Regions from separate parts of the Cellvibrio sp. QJXJ genome, predicted to be linked through region 2. Evidence: predicted binding sites of a transcription regulator. Region 2 holds the regulator's gene; the other holds the start of a gene.
The links. The regulator FNR, encoded in region 2, switches genes on or off when oxygen is low (the NO sensors DNR and NnrR bind a similar motif). The targets are predictions, from matches to a motif close to TTGATNNNNATCAA.
Positions count from the first base shown of each region.

Region 1 (8,019 bases), 450 kb from region 2:
GTTTTTGCTTCCGTGCTCTCTTCACCCACCACCGCGCGTTTGCGATTGGCAAAAAGAATCCATAACAGCAACACCAGATTGGTGACTGTCAGGATAATGATCCAAAGACTCCAAAAAGTACTCATAGTTAAATCCGCCCTAATCGATGATTACTTGTGATCATCAGTCTGCTTGTTGTCTGGCTGCTTGGTGTTAGGCTCATCGTCCGCAAAAGGTAACTTTGCATCCTCTTCAAAGCGCTTTTTGAGCTTGGGCGAAAAAGCCCAAAAGCACACGCCGAAGAAGGCGATGGTAACTAACACGGTTGAAATAGCACCAAGTGTACCCGTATCCATTAACGCTTCTCTTTGAGCAAAATGCCCAGGTTCTGTAAGTAAGCAACCAATGCATCCATCTCAGTCACGCCTTTAACTGCAGCTTCAGCACCAGCAATATCTTCCTCTGTATAAGGAACTCCCACTGAGGCTAAAGCACGCATTTTGGCGGCAGTATGTTTGCCATCGAGCTTGTTGTCATACAGCCAAGGGTAAGCAGGCATGATCGACTCAGGCACAACAATACGTGGGTTAAACAAATGCACTTTATGCCAGTCATCGGAATAACGGCCACCTACGCGCGCCAAATCCGGACCGGTTCTCTTGGAACCCCACAAGAACGGGTGCTCGTACACAGACTCACCGGCGACCGAATAGTGGCCATAACGCTCAACTTCAGCGCGTAGCGGACGCACCATCTGGGTGTGGCAAACGTGGCAACCCTCACGAATGTAGATATCACGACCTTCCAACTGCACGGCGGTGTAAGGCTTCAAACCTTCGATCGGGGTGGTAGTCTCTTTCAAGAAGAACTGCGGAACAATCTCCACCAAACCACCGAAGCTAATAGCGACGACCATAAATACAGTCATCAAACCAATATTTTTCTCAACTATTTCATGACCTTTCATGGCATTCCCCTTAAACAGCTGGTGCCTGAACAGGCTGGGTAGCATTTGCAGCTGCTTCTTTTTTGGAAGCGCTTACAGTGCGATAAGTGTTGTAGGCCATCACGAGCATACCGGTCAGGAAGAAAGCACCACCAATAAGACGCATGATGTAACCCCCTTTACTGAACACGACGGTTTCAATAAAGCTGTAGGTCAAAGAACCATCGGGGTTGAATGCACGCCACATCAAACCTTGACCGATACCATTAATCCACATAGCCACTACATAAAGAACAGTACCCACAGTGGCCAACCAGAAGTGCATATTGATCAATTTAACGCTGTGCATTTCTTCACGATTAAAGAGTTTCGGAATCATGTGGTACAGGGCGCCGATAGAAATCATTGCCACCCAACCGAGTGCGCCAGAGTGAACGTGACCCACAGTCCAGTCAGTATTGTGAGAGAGTGCGTTTACGTTTTTAATGGCCATCATTGGGCCTTCGAAGGTAGACATACCGTAGAAGGACAAAGCAACAACGAGGAAGCGCAGGGTTGGGTCAGTGCGCAGCTTATGCCAAGCGCCAGACAGGGTCATAATACCGTTGATCATACCGCCCCAGCTTGGTGCCAACAGAATCAATGACATCACCATACCTAATGATTGGGTCCAATCCGGTAAAGCGGAGTAATGCAAATGGTGAGAACCAGCCCATATGTAAAGGGAGATCAACGCCCAGAAATGCACGATAGACAACTGATAGGAGTAAACAGGGCGACCCGCTTGTTTGGGTACAAAGTAGTACATCATGCCAAGGAAGCCAGCGGTCAAGAAGAAACCTACTGCGTTGTGACCGTACCACCATTGGACCATAGCATCGGCAGCACCGGCATAGGCAGAGTAAGATTTGGTCAGAGTTACTGGCACTGCAGCACTGTTGACAATATGCAGCACGGCAACGGTAAGAATGAAGCCGCCGTAGAACCAGTTAGCTACATAAATATGGGAAGTTTTACGCTTAACAATGGTGCCGAAGAAAACAATCGCATAAGAAATCCAAACGAGTGCAATAAGAATATCAATTGGCCATTCAAGCTCGGCGTATTCTTTGGTAGTAGTCATCCCCAATGGCAAGGTGATTACCGCCAATACAATAACGGCTTGCCAACCCCAGAAGGTAAAAGGCACTAACCAACCACCAAACAAAGTGGTCTGACAGGTACGTTGCACAACGTAGTAAGAAGTCGCAAACAGCGCACAGCCACCAAACGCAAAAATTACTGCATTGGTGTGCAGGGGGCGCAAACGACCAAAATGTGTGTAGGGTTGCAGCAAGTCATTCAAACCTGGCCACACCAATTGTGATGCGATAAGCACACCAATGCCCATACCCACTATGCCCCATACAATGGTCATAATGGAGAATTTGCGTACTATATCGAAGTCGTATACTGGAGGATCCCCAGCTACAGTCGCATGACTACCCATAGGACTTTCCTGTTACTTAAAGAGAAATGAAAACTTGTTTGTCTCTGGCCGTGCAACTTACCGCACGGAGCTTCACGGCAATCATCAAGCCTATAACCCTACTGAAGGTGCGGCATTTTGCCTCATGTGTGGCATTTTGTCCCACGCAAGTAGTTACAGGATTGATATTTATCAAAATATTTATACGGAATTAACCCGAACACTTTATTTACCCAGGTAAATAAAGTACCTGCGCTCACAGGAGCGCAGGTTAAAAAGGAAATTACTTCAGCACACGGCCCTTGTTAGCAGCAATACGCATACGCAGTGCATTCAGTTTAATGAAACCTTCTGCATCTTTTTGGTTGTATGCACCAGCATCATCTTCAAAAGTCGCTATTTTTTCATCAAACAAGCTGTCAGGAGAACGACGACCAACAACACTCACTGAGCCTTTGTACAGCTTCACGCGTACATCACCGTTTACATGAGTTTGTGACTGATCGATCATCGCCTGCATCATCAGACGCTCAGGGCTCCACCAGTAACCGTTGTAAATCATGTCCGCATACTTGGGAATCAAGCTGTCCTTCAAATGAGCAACTTCGCGATCCAGAGTAATAGATTCAATTGCACGGTGCGCACGCATCATGATGGTGCCGCCAGGGGTTTCGTAGCAGCCGCGAGATTTCATGCCTACATAGCGGTTTTCCACGATATCCAGACGACCAACACCGTTCTCACCACCAACCTTATTCAGGTAAGCCAGTACGGTAGCCGGAGACATTGGCTTGCCGTCGATAGCAACGATGTCGCCTTTCTCGTAGGTCAACTCAAGGTAAGTCGGTTTATCAGGAGCGGCTTCAGGGGCAACAGTCCAGCGCCACATATCTTCTTCGGCTTCAGTCCACGGGTTCTCCAGAACCTTGCCTTCGTAAGAGATATGCAGCAGGTTGGCATCCATAGAGTAAGGTGATTTTTTCTTCTTGGAGTAATCAACCGGAATATTGTGCTTCTCGCAATACGCCATCAAGGTTTCGCGGGAGGTCAAATCCCACTCGCGCCATGGGGCGATTACTTTGATGCCGGGTTTCAATGCATAGGCACCCAATTCAAAACGCACCTGATCGTTACCTTTACCGGTAGCGCCGTGGGAAATGGCATCTGCACCTACTTCATTGGCGATTTCAATCAAACGCTTGGCAATCAAAGGGCGGGCAATAGAGGTTCCGAGCAGGTACTCACCTTCATAGATGGTATTAGCGCGGAACATAGGGAATACGAAATCGCGGACAAACTCTTCGCGTAGATCGTCGATGTAAATTTGCTTAACGCCTAGCGCCTCAGCTTTAGCGCGGGCCGGCTCAACTTCTTCGCCCTGACCAATGTCAGCGGTAAAGGTGATCACTTCACAGTTGTAGTTTTCCTGCAACCACTTAACGATTACAGACGTGTCAAGGCCACCGGAATAGGCCAACACTACTTTTTTGATAGATGACATGGGGACTCCCGCTAACACTCGTTGACAATTCACAGGGCACGATCACGAGTCGCAATCCGCAGACCGGTACCTTCTTGGGCGCGGGATTGTACTCGCAAGCAGACCAAATTCCCACACTTGCGGCCGTTAAAACCCTGTGCAAAGTCAAATTGAACCCTGTTTTACCCAGCTGCCATCAACTGCTTGCCATACGCGGCTAATTGCTGCAAAAGCAGACGCTGCTCAGCACTGGTGGACTCCGCCTCACTGAGCGTTTTTATCCGCAGATCAAACTCCATCAAAGTCAGAGAAGATTGCGCCTCAGGTGAAGTCAGCCGCCAACGGCAGAATTCCTGCCAGCGTTGCAGCTCTTCGGCACTGAGGCTGGCAGGAAAATTGCGGGCGCGATAGCGAAACAATATTTCCCCCAAACGCGGGTCATTGAATGGAAAGGCGGTATTAGCCAATGTTTCAGGATCAGCATTGCGCACGCGGGTCATTAAACGCTTGTCGTGATCATCAAAAAAACCGCTGTAAAGCAGTTGCTCAGGATCTGTTTTTTCCGCAAAAGAGTTGCTCGAATACAATTGATATAAACGCTGCAGCAAGGATTCGCGCTCACTTAACGTCAGATTGCGCAGAACTTGCCAATGCGCCTCGCAACGCTGCTTATCAATGTGCAAACGCTGGGCAGTGGCATCATCTAGCATCGCTGCCGGTAGTAGCATCGGGGTTTTATTCATGTGCACTTCTTTGAGCGCCAAGCGCTCTACCCCTTCGGGTAAATCCTCGGTGCGGGTATAAAGCCGCAGCTGTAATTCCTCGACCGGCAAACTGAGCAAGGCTTGCGGATCGGCGCTCAGATTGTAAGCGATCACCGAATTCTTATTGGTGGGGTGCATAGCTAAAGGCACAATCAACGCCGCGTTGCCGTTCTCACCGGGAAAACGGGAGGAAATGTGCAGCAGCGGTTTGGCAGCATCGATATCAATCATACTGGCGGCAAAACGTTTGTCGCGCAGACGATAAGCGTAATCATAGAGTTTAGGCTGGCGGGTTTTAATCAGCTTGGCCACAGCGATGGTGGCATAGACGTCTGAGAGCGCATCATGTGCAGCCTCGTGTTTGAGATTGTTCGCCTGGCTCAGCATTTCCAGCTTGAAGCAAGGGCGACCATCCTCATAATTAGGCCATTCGATCCCTTCCGGTCGCAACGCACGGGTCATACGCACCATATCGATAATGTCCCAGCGCGAATTACCGTTGCGCCACTCGCGCTCATAGGGATCATAAAAGTTGCGATAGAGGGTATAGCGCGTTACTTCATCATCAAAACGGATCGAGTTATACCCCACACCGCAAGTCCCCGGACGCGCGAGCTGACGATGAATCGCGGCAATAAATTCGCACTCTGGCAAGCCCTTGCTCTGGGCGACTTGCGGCAATAATCCGGTAATTAAACAAGCTTCCGGTTTTGGCAATACATCAGGCGCTGGCTGACAATAAATCATTAAAGGCTCATCGATCACATTGAGCGACTCATCCGTGCGCACACCGGCAAACTGCGAAGGGCGATCAATCGCCGGCACTTCGCCCCAAGTTTCGTAATCGTGCCAATAGAGACTAACCGACGATTCATTCTTCATATTATTTATTCCACAATTTTGCCAGACACTCACAGCACCTCACTGCACCAACAACGGGCAATCTAACACCTCCCAAGCAGTTTCCCCTATACTGCCGCCTGATTTTTGTGACCGGATTTTTTAAATTACAAAACCTGTTTTTGATCTGAAATCCCGTCTTTCATTTAACCGCTAAGTCCCGCCTTGGAGCCACTATGAGTGATTTAGATAGCCTGTTTGCCAGCAATGTAAAATGGGCCGAAGATATCAAACGCAAAGAGCCTGACTTTTTTTCCAACCTGGCCAAACAGCAAGCGCCAGAGTATTTATGGATAGGCTGCTCGGATAGCCGCGTACCCGCCAACCAAATTGTTGACCTCGCCCCCGGTGAATTATTTGTACACCGCAATGTGGCCAACGTGGTCATTCATACCGACCTCAACTGCATGACTGTACTTAATTACGCCGTTGAGTTTCTCAAAGTAAAACATGTAATGGTAACCGGCCACTATGGCTGCGGCGGTGTAAAAGCAGCACTGGAAAATCGCAAACTGGGGCTAATTGATTACTGGTTGCGCAATATTCGCGATGTTTATTACAACAACAAAGAAATCATGGATCAAATCAGTGATCCCGATGAACGCGTCAACCGCTTGTGCGAGTTAAATGTAGTGCAACAAGTAGAAAATATTGCGCGAAGCAACATAGTCCAAAACGCCTGGGCGCGCGGTCAGGAACTGAGCATTCACGGTTGGATTTACGATATTCACGACGGCATTCTGCACAAACTGATGCCGCCGGTTGATTCAGTAGAACAAATTCCCGAGCAGTATCGCCTCTACTAAATAGTAAAGACGCCCGTCTTTACCGAGCACCACCTGCATCACTGTGCTTAGCGGTGATGCAGTAATCCCCCGTAATACCCTGCCATAAAACCTATTGTTAGAATCTTTCCCATCGCCCTAGAAAGCCTTGGGTGCTGATCTATACTTGAACCGACTACCACCTAACCCGCAACTGACGAGATAAGCGATGCCCGACGATTCACTGCCCCCCGGCCATCAAAACTCAGCCACACATGTTGCCCGGGAGTCTTCGTCCTATTCATTTGAACGCGAACACCTTGAACCGGAACAGGTGCGCCAACTCTACAAAGGTTTTCCACTCTCGCTGATCGCCTCTTTGGTTATAGCGCTTATGCTCAGCGTATCCCAATGGAAAGTAATCGCCCACGCCGACATTATTTTGTGGAATCTGATTTTGAGTAGCGTGTTATTAGCACGCCTCGTGCTCTGGCTCAGCTGGAATAATCTGCATCAGCTCTATTCGACACGTTTTTGGTTAAACAGCTTTCGTGTGGGCGCCTGGCTTACCGGTCTGGCATGGGGTTCAGCCGCTTTTTTATTATTTGCGACCGAAGCCAGTATTTATCAGGCGCTACTAGCATTTACGCTTGCAGGTATTGCAACCGGCTCTATTACTTCACTCACCGTCGACAAATATTGCAGCATCGGTTTTGTGATGCTGGCCATAAGCCCACTCAGCGTGGTGATGTTATTACAAGACGGCCCCACGGCCTTTTTCATGTCAGGCATGACGGTCATTTTTATATTTTTTGTCATTGCCGGTACAGCGCGCACTCGCAACACAATGATTGACCAACTCACCAAACAATTTGATTTGCTACGCCTAAGCGAAGCACTGGACAAAAAACAACGGCTCGATCAAATTGTTAACAGCGCACAATCTATCTTTATCAATGAAAATAAAATTCAGGCCGCACTGGAAAATTTATTGCGCGATACGCTGCCATTATGCGATAGCAAACTCGGCTTTATAGGTCAGGTAAATAAAGATGAACAAGGACAGCCTTATATGCGGGCACTGGTATTTTCCAGCAGCAAAAGCAACGACCTGCAGCTGAGTTTGTTTCGTGAAAAAAACCTGCCCACAAATGGAGAGTATCGCAATCTCACCACCATGTTTGGCAGCATAATGCTATCGGGAAAACCGCTGATTACCAGTCACTTGGGGCGCGACTTGCGTGCAGCAGTTCTCCCCCCCGGTCACCCTGCTATTGAAAGTTTTATTGGCATTCCCATTTTTAATGGCAAAGAACAGGTTGCCATGCTCGGGCTGGCCAACGCCCCTGCGGGCTACAGCAGCGACACCATTACCGATCTTGAGCCCATTCTGAAAAGTATCGCCCAATTTGTGCAAACGCTTAATCACCAACAACAGCATGAACAAGATCAAGCCGCACTGGAGGCGAGTAACCAACAGCATCAAACCATTTTGAATGACATTGCAGATGGTGTAGTGATCATTAATAAATTGGGCATTATTGAAAGTTTTAATCACGCTGCAGAAACCATCTTTGGTTATCGCGCCCCGCAAATTATTGGAAAAAATGTCAGCGTGCTCATGCCCGACCCCTATCAATCCATGCACGATGGCTATTTAAAAAATCACCTGCATACCGGCAAGAAAAATATTATTGGTATTGGCCGTGAAGTACGGG
Region 1 is NZ_CP101662.1:4,755,479-4,763,497, reverse strand. Features, by position in the region: gene ccoP (cytochrome-c oxidase, cbb3-type subunit III) at 1-125, opposite strand, end outside; gene NNX04_RS20660 (CcoQ/FixQ family Cbb3-type cytochrome c oxidase assembly chaperone) at 150-335, opposite strand; gene ccoO (cytochrome-c oxidase, cbb3-type subunit II) at 335-946, opposite strand; gene ccoN (cytochrome-c oxidase, cbb3-type subunit I) at 957-2,414, opposite strand; gene NNX04_RS20645 (argininosuccinate synthase) at 2,677-3,894, opposite strand; gene sbcB (exodeoxyribonuclease I) at 4,056-5,519, opposite strand; gene can (carbonate dehydratase) at 5,714-6,343, shown strand; gene NNX04_RS20630 (PAS domain S-box protein) at 6,531-8,019, shown strand, end outside.
Region 1: ccoN (cytochrome-c oxidase, cbb3-type subunit I) is a predicted target of FNR. The motif match lies at 2,576-2,589, and genes of this name have one in related genera.

Region 2 (8,019 bases):
GATAAGACCATTATTTTTGGTGGCTGGTTTGCGCTGGTGCTGGCAAGTATCGCGCTCGGGTTGCTATCGGTAATAAAAAGTTGGTCGGGTATACCGCTGGATTTTGGCGGTGTCACAGTTTATATCACCGTTTACCCTACCCTGATTATTTGTTTATTCCTCACCCTCACCTGCGGTTGGCGCTGGGGGGCAATTCCTGCTTATTTATCCACGCTTTCACTGGCGCTTTATTCGGGCATGCAATGGCATTGGGCGATCATTTTTGCCTGCGCGAACCCATTGGGTTTTGCGATTCTGGCGGTTGGCTATCAAGCGATTCCGGCAAATAAAAACTTACGCGATTCCAATTCATTATTGTTTTATATCCAGCTGAGTTTTGTGGCGAGCATTTTTAGCTCCAGCGGCGCACTCATTTGGTGTTATACCAACCACATTGATCGCACTGCCCTGCTGGCAATTTGGCAGGGTTGGTGGCTGGGCGCATTTTTGCAAAGTGTATTTATTGTGGGCCCATTGCTCGCGCTCTTGTGGCCCAGGATTGCGCACTGGCAACAACATCACCCTGCCTATTTACGCCTTGCCAGCGGCAATGTTCGGCGCTCGGTATTGCGCCTGCTGGGGGCAATTACCACCGGTGTACTGGTGTACGGTGCGGCTACGATTCAGTTAGCGAGCAATCAGTTGGATCGCGCGCTTATCACTAGCAGCAGCTCCATGAGTGCTGAAGTGAGTAATGCCATCATGATTCTGCAGCAGACCACTTGGGTATTTTTTTGGGTATTCGCGATGATTATTTTATTTATCGCATTTTTTGGTTACCAACTGTTTACCCGCTGGCAACGCTCAACCAATGAATTATTAAGTGATCTGCACAGTGCCAACGAAAGCCTGGAGTGCCTTGCCCAAACTGATGGCCTTACCGGTCTGCTCAACCGTCGCACTATGGATGAACGCTTGAGCAGTGAATGGCTCCGCACCAGCCGCATGGGCAGCGGCGGCGCACTGGTGATATTGGATATCGACCATTTTAAAAATATTAATGATCATTACGGTCACGCCGCGGGTGATGCGGTGATCCGCAGTATTGCGCAGGCGATACAAGCGGAAGCGCGCGGGATGGATATCGCCAGCCGTTATGGAGGCGAAGAATTTGTGATTTTACTGCCGCAAACCGACGCAGAAGGTGCGCTGCAATTTGCCGAGCGGATGCGCAATCGCATTGCAACAACTGCGGCTTATCACGAGACCAAAGAACTGCGCGCAACGATTAGCTTGGGTGTAGCTATTTTTTCTGCGCAGGATACCTCTTTTAGCGCATGGCTCGCGCGGGCGGATCAGGCGCTGTACCGCGCGAAAGAAGCGGGTCGCAACCGCGTTATGGTGGCGAGTTAACCCACATCCACCACACTACTATCCCCATCCAAAATAATCCCATCAAAAACAAAAAAGCCGCCCGGGATTACACCGGGCGGCTTCCTATTACTGGTCGCTCAAATGTGCAGGCGCGACGAATTACAAACCAATGACATTCTCGGCTTGCGGGCCTTTTTGACCGGGTTTTACGTCGAACTCTACACGCTGGCCTTCAGCCAGGGTTTTAAAACCTGAACCGCTGATTGCGCTGTAGTGAACAAATACGTCCTGGCCGGCCTCGCTCGCGATAAAACCAAAACCTTTAGACTCGTTGAACCATTTAACGGTACCAGTGCTTCTAGCCATAATAAACCTCGATGTTTCTTTAAATAAAAATGAATACCCCAAGTGGGATTGTGCTGGCGGATTCAGATCTTACTTATGAAAAACAAAACGAGGTGCTAAGAGATTCACTGCTAGTACAACGATGTGACTTACCATAAATAATGCTGCTAACTGGCCAGCGGAATAAATATATTATCCGGCCCACTGCAAGTAAAGAGGGGGTTTTAACAAAGAATATGGCTTTTTGGTTATAAAGCAGCACGACTCAACAACGTCTCCCGCAGGATTAAATTTATCCAGACATTTGAGCTAAATCAACTATTTACCGCCCCCGTTAAAGCTGCAACAATCACTCATCATACTGTTGGCGCGGAGTTTTCCTGCCATAGTCTTATATTCGAGGTGGTGGACCCATGACAGCTAATCAGAACATTGTAAAAACCCAGGATTCAAGCTGCCCTCACGATAAGCGCGTCAGCTGCGGCAATTGCCGTTTAAATACTATTTGCCTGCCTATCAGCCTGCACATTGAGGATATCGACCGCTTGAACGGTATTATCCAACGCGGTAAACCGCTACAAAAAGGCGATTATCTCTATCGCGCTAATGACCACTTTCACTCGGTGTATGCCATTCGTTCGGGTGCAGTAAAAGCACTGACCCTGAGTGATAACGGTGAAGAACAAGTCACCGGGTTTTATTTGCCCGGCGAGGTAGTCGGCATGGATGGTATTGCCGACAATCGCTACACCAATTCAGTAATCGCATTAGAAACCGCATCGGTGTGCGAAATTCCGTTTAATCGCATGGAAGAATTGAGCTTGCAAATCCCTAATCTGCAACGTCACTTTTTTCAATTGATGAGCCGCGAAATTACCCAGGATCAGCAAATTATTACCCTGCTGAGCAAAAGCAGCGCCGAAGAGCGCATTGCCGCCCTACTGCTGAGTATTTCCAGCCGCAATAGCCGCCGCCAGCTATCGGCCAATGCCTTCCGCTTACCTATGTCGCGCACCGATATTGGCAATTATTTGGGCCTGACCATTGAAACAGTCAGCCGTATTTTTACTCGCTTGCAAAAACAGGAGGTGATTTCTGTGGATAAAAAAGAAGTCCTCATCACTAACATGGAGTTGCTGCGCAATATCGCCAATGGCGATGGCCACTGCTAACCACTGCAAGCACCTGCAATAAACCACGAGCACCTACAATGATCAGCAACCAGCGTTTGCAAGACACCCTCGCCGCATTTGATGCCGCCAACCTGCAAGACCCAAATAGCGAAATAGTAGAAGGCAAAACCGTTGCCAAAGAATGGATTTATGCCCAACGTATGAGTGCACAGCTGTCACGTTTTTGCCCCGATGCATCCGAAGCGTTACAGCTCGCGACACGCAGCCAGCATATTTGTCGCTGGAAGATTCCGCGCTCTGACTACCCAATGGATCGTAGCGGCTATAAAAAGTGGCGTCTGGATTTAGCGCAAATGCACGGCGATATCGCCGGTGAAATTATGGCCGCACAGGGTTACGACGAAAGAATCATCTCTCGCGTAAAAGACTTGCTGCTTAAACGCAGTTTAAAGCGCGATGAAGAAGTACAAACACTGGAAGATGTGATTTGCCTGGTGTTTATTGAATTTTATTTAGAAGACTTTGCCAGCAAACACGATGAAGTAAAACTGATTGATATTATCCGCAAGACCTGGAACAAAATGTCAGCCAAGGGCCATGACGCCGCACTGAAATTACCACTGAGTGACAGCATGCTCGCACTGGTAGGTAAAGCGCTCAGCCCGGACACCTGAGTTTATTACCGACAATTTCAATAATTTTCACATAAACAAAAAAGGAAACCACCGTGTATTTAGCCCTTAAACATTTGCATTTAACTTTTGTTGTACTTTCACTGCTCATTTTTTTAGTGCGTGGTGTTTTGTTATTTATGAATTCATCCATGTTGCATAAAAAACTGCTAAAAATTGCCCCCCACATTATCAACACCATTATGTTGGTCTCGGGTATTGTGCTCGCGGTACATTTGGGCATGAAACCAGGTGAACAGCCATGGTTGATGGCAAAAATTATTGGTTTGGTTGTTTTTATTATTCTGGGTGTAGGTGCCTTTAAAGTTAGCAAACCCCTGGTGCAAAAAATTCTATGGATTGACGCACTCGTAGTATTCGCTTACATCATCAGTGTCGCCATCACCAAAAGCCCGATGGGTTTCTTCGGTTAATGTTTCAATCGCACCAGTGGTTTATCACTACTGGTGCGATCTTGCATGCCCATCATCTGATTTTCCCCACGCCTATTCTGTTTCTCCCGAGCCAACCATCTCTTGACCTTCTGAATTAAGCATCGCCCCTGATAGTGAGGCTAAGGGGTAATTATTTGTATTTTTTGCGGGTTGGCCTAGGCTTAGATCTATAAGTAATTAGTAAGGGCTATTTTATTTACAATACTTGACGTTTCTTAAAAAGTGATTTATATCACGTATCTGCTGTTTAGCTTTCCAATAACTTTAATAATGGCGAACCCTATGAAGAAGATATTTTTGATCATCACCCTTATTTGTTTTTCACCATTCAGCTTCGCTTGCGACGAAACCTGTAAACGCGCCAAGGCCGAAGCGGCAAACAATATTAAGTTTGCCAGCTACCTCAACCAGAAATATTGCAAAACTACCGGGATGGATTTTTTACTGCATGGGCGCAAGAGCTTGGAAACCTATCGCGAAAAACAATTGCCAACGGCGCATCGTGGCGGGGCAAAGAATATCCGCAACTTTATTTTGCAACGCAAAGACTGGCTACAAGAGTGCGATAACTATCTGCAATTGACTGAGCAAGGCCGTATTTTCCGCGATAAAGAAAGCACGGAAAAAATTCTTGCATCGCTGAATGGCACTGCTGAAGAGCTGCACAAAATCATGATGCGCCCCCGTGCGGAAGTGGAAAGCCTGGAATTGGTTACTGCACCGGCAGGGCAAAAATTTGATGAGCTGTTTAAAAATGTGGATGCACACTACCTTGAACTGCAACGCCGCGGCTTGCTTTAAGTAAGCGATAAAATCGGCACAACCACCGCAATAAAAAACCGGCACATGGCCGGTTTTTTATTGCGCGCTGGAACCCGCGATCAGGATTTCTTTTTCAACGAGAGCACTGGCCGTTCAGGTTTGTCGGGACGTTCTGCAAAATGCTTGGCCAACTCTTCCCGCGCTTTTATCGCTTCGGATTTAGCATCGGCTACCGGGCTGGAATGCCAGGACTTGGGCGCGCTGCCGCTGGCTTTTGCCAGAAACTCCAGGCCAGATCGCAATAGCCTTGCCTGATCGACAAAACTAATACCCTCTGGAAATTTGCCGGGATAAACATCACTCGGGTCCTTGGGGTTTCCTTCGATACGAATACTAAAACCACTCGTATGTGTCGCTGTGCCGGCAGCCATATCGGCCACCCAATCCTCAAAATTCATAACTACCACTGATGATGATTAACGGAACCTGCATTAAATCATAAACTATTTATGTGACAAAATAGCTATTGGCTATTTAGCGGGGCCACCTAAAGCACCCCCCGGCTAAGTACAAACTTATTTGCTCAACCATTTACTGCAGCGGCATTTTCAGCCGCCGCTGATTTGCGGCGCTGTTCTTCGCGCAACTCCAGTTTTTGCGCCCGACGCAATTGACGCTCGGGTGGCAACACACCTATGTGCGCCTGATTGCGCTGTTTAGCCAATTCGATTTGCTTTTGGCGCTCGGAAAAACGCGTTTTTTGTTCCTCAGTGAGTTTGTCAAAACAGCGCGGGCAGCACACACCCAACATATAGCGCTCTGACTGTTTGTCTTCTTCGGTAATGGGATAACGGCAACCATGGCACTGGTCGTAAATGCCTTTTTCTAATTTGTGATTGACGGCCACGCGGTTATCAAACACAAAACATTCGCCACGCCACAGACTCTCCTCTTCCGGCACTTCCTCCAGATATTTAAGGATGCCGCCTTCCAGGTGATAAACCTCTTCAAACCCCTGCTCTTTCATGTAAGCCGTTGATTTTTCGCAGCGGATACCACCGGTGCAAAACATGGCGACTTTTTTATGTTTGCTTGGGTCAAGATTCTCTGCCACGTAAGCCGGGAACTCGCGGAAAGTTTCGGTTTTGGGATCAATCGCGCGCTCAAAGGTACCGATTTCGTACTCATAAGAATTACGGGTATCAATCACCACCACATCCGGGTCACTGATCAGCGCATTCCAGTCCTGTGGTTTCACATAAGTGCCCACAATTTGTTGGGGATCGATACCGTTAACACCCATGGTGACGATTTCTTTTTTGAGCTTGACCTTCATACGGTAGAAAGGCTGCTCGTCATAGAAAGACTCTTTATAACTGAGGTTATCAAAACGTCCATCCGCATCCAGAAATGCATTCAACGCATCTATCGCCTCGCGACTCCCCGAAACAGTACCGTTGATGCCCTCTTCCGCCAGCAATAGCGTCCCTTTAATGCCCTGCTCATCACAGAAAGTCTTAAGGCGCGGTACCAGCGTTTCATAATCGGGTAATTTGACGAACTTATAGAGGGCGGCAACAACAATCTGACTCATAGATAGCACTTAACAATGTGGGGTTAAACGTAGGGTTAAACGTAAAAATTAAACCTGAAACTAGGCTAGATAAACCTTCACAGATTACTGGGCGCGCATTATAGGCGCTTGTTTTTTGTACAGCCAGTATTATTAATGGTCGTGTTTACTGCCACCAAGACATTGGGGTGACGCCGGAACCACTGCACTTGCCAACCACTCATCCGGGCTGAACGTGTGCAGCGCCAAAGCGTGAACACCATTTTGCAGCTCTTCGGCAAGGCAAGCATAAATAGCTTGGTGGCGCTGTACCTGACGCTTACCTGCAAATGCGGCCGCCGCGAGTACAACTTTGAAATGGGTTTCTGAACCAGGAGGCACCGAATGCATATGGCTTTCGTTAATCACTTCCAGATGCTCAGGTTGAAACTCTGCCGCCAGCTTGGTCAGGATACGATTTTCAACAGGTTTCATAAGGTCACCACAGGGTACAAAATTTTACGCGCATTCTAACGGCAAAGACCTACACTGTGTTGACTTGGAGCAACTAGTCGCCACTTTCTTACAGAGTAATCACCATCCACCTAGGTAAATGGGATTCATCATGAGCGGTTACCGATTTTTTATCGATCGTCGTAAAGGTAATGATCGCCGCCTAGACCGCGACCCCTGCAAATACCTGCCGCTCGACCTTTACCACCGCAAACGCCGCAAATCCACCGAACGCCGCGCCGCTGATCGCACTCTGGAACAAGATCTGGAAGCATTTTTAGGTCTTTCAACCTCCCCACCCCCTAAGGATTCAGGTAACTCCCATTAAGTTACCCCTCTATTTATTATCTGGATTTAAAACTGATTTAGCTGAATTCATGAATAACTGGCTAGCAAAAAAAAGCCCCGCACAAGGCGGGGCAAACAACGACATAAGGGAGAAAAATTACCGCAGTTACTGCAGATTAAAACGCCCCGGCACTGGCTTTAGCGCGGATTAGCGTAGGAATACAGCCGGTGCGGGCTTGATATTTCGTTTCCACGGCGGCTATCAGCTGTGGAATAACTGCCGCAGGCGCAACGGCCACTACACAGCCACCAAAACCACCACCGGTCATACGTGCGCCAGCCTTACCGGCACCCGCTTCCACTAGAATGTCAACCAGGGAATCAATCGCCGGAGTGGTGATATTGAAGTCGTCGCGCATGGAGGCATGGGATTCAACCATCACCTTGATTAATGCAGGTAAATCACCGGCCGCCAACGCTTCTGCCGCCGCCAAGGTGCGTACATTCTCGGTTAATACATGGCGCGCACGACGAAAGCTCAATTCATCCAACTCACCTTCAGCGGCCAGCAACTGCGCAAGCTCAACCGCGCGCAATGAAGTTTGACCAAAAAATGCCGCGGCGGTCTCACATTGCTGACGGCGCTGATTGTATTCACTGTCCACCAAACCGCGTTTCACGCCGCTGTGCACGATCAGAATTTCCCAATCGGCGGGCATAGGCACAGGGCGCACCGATAAATCCTGGCAATCAATCAATAACGCCGAATTTTCCTGCCCGCGCGCGGAAATAAGCTGATCCATAATGCCGCAGTTACAACCGACAAAATGGTTCTCTGCCGCCTGCCCAATCAAGGCTGCTTCCGTCGGGTCCACAGCTTCACCACTGAGCGCCAGCAAAGCGCGAATCAGGGCAATCTCCAACGATGCCGAGCTACTCAGCCCCGC
Region 2 is NZ_CP101662.1:373,969-381,987, reverse strand. Features, by position in the region: gene NNX04_RS01710 (GGDEF domain-containing protein) at 1-1,392, shown strand, start outside; gene NNX04_RS01705 (cold-shock protein) at 1,513-1,719, opposite strand; gene fnr (fumarate/nitrate reduction transcriptional regulator Fnr) at 2,112-2,870, shown strand; gene NNX04_RS01695 (DUF4202 domain-containing protein) at 2,909-3,505, shown strand; gene NNX04_RS01690 (SirB2 family protein) at 3,559-3,936, shown strand; gene NNX04_RS01685 (hypothetical protein) at 4,240-4,758, shown strand; gene NNX04_RS01680 (hypothetical protein) at 4,839-5,177, opposite strand; gene trhO (oxygen-dependent tRNA uridine(34) hydroxylase TrhO) at 5,303-6,313, opposite strand; gene NNX04_RS01670 (BolA family protein) at 6,446-6,766, opposite strand; gene NNX04_RS01665 (hypothetical protein) at 6,897-7,112, shown strand; gene galK (galactokinase) at 7,249-8,019, opposite strand, start outside.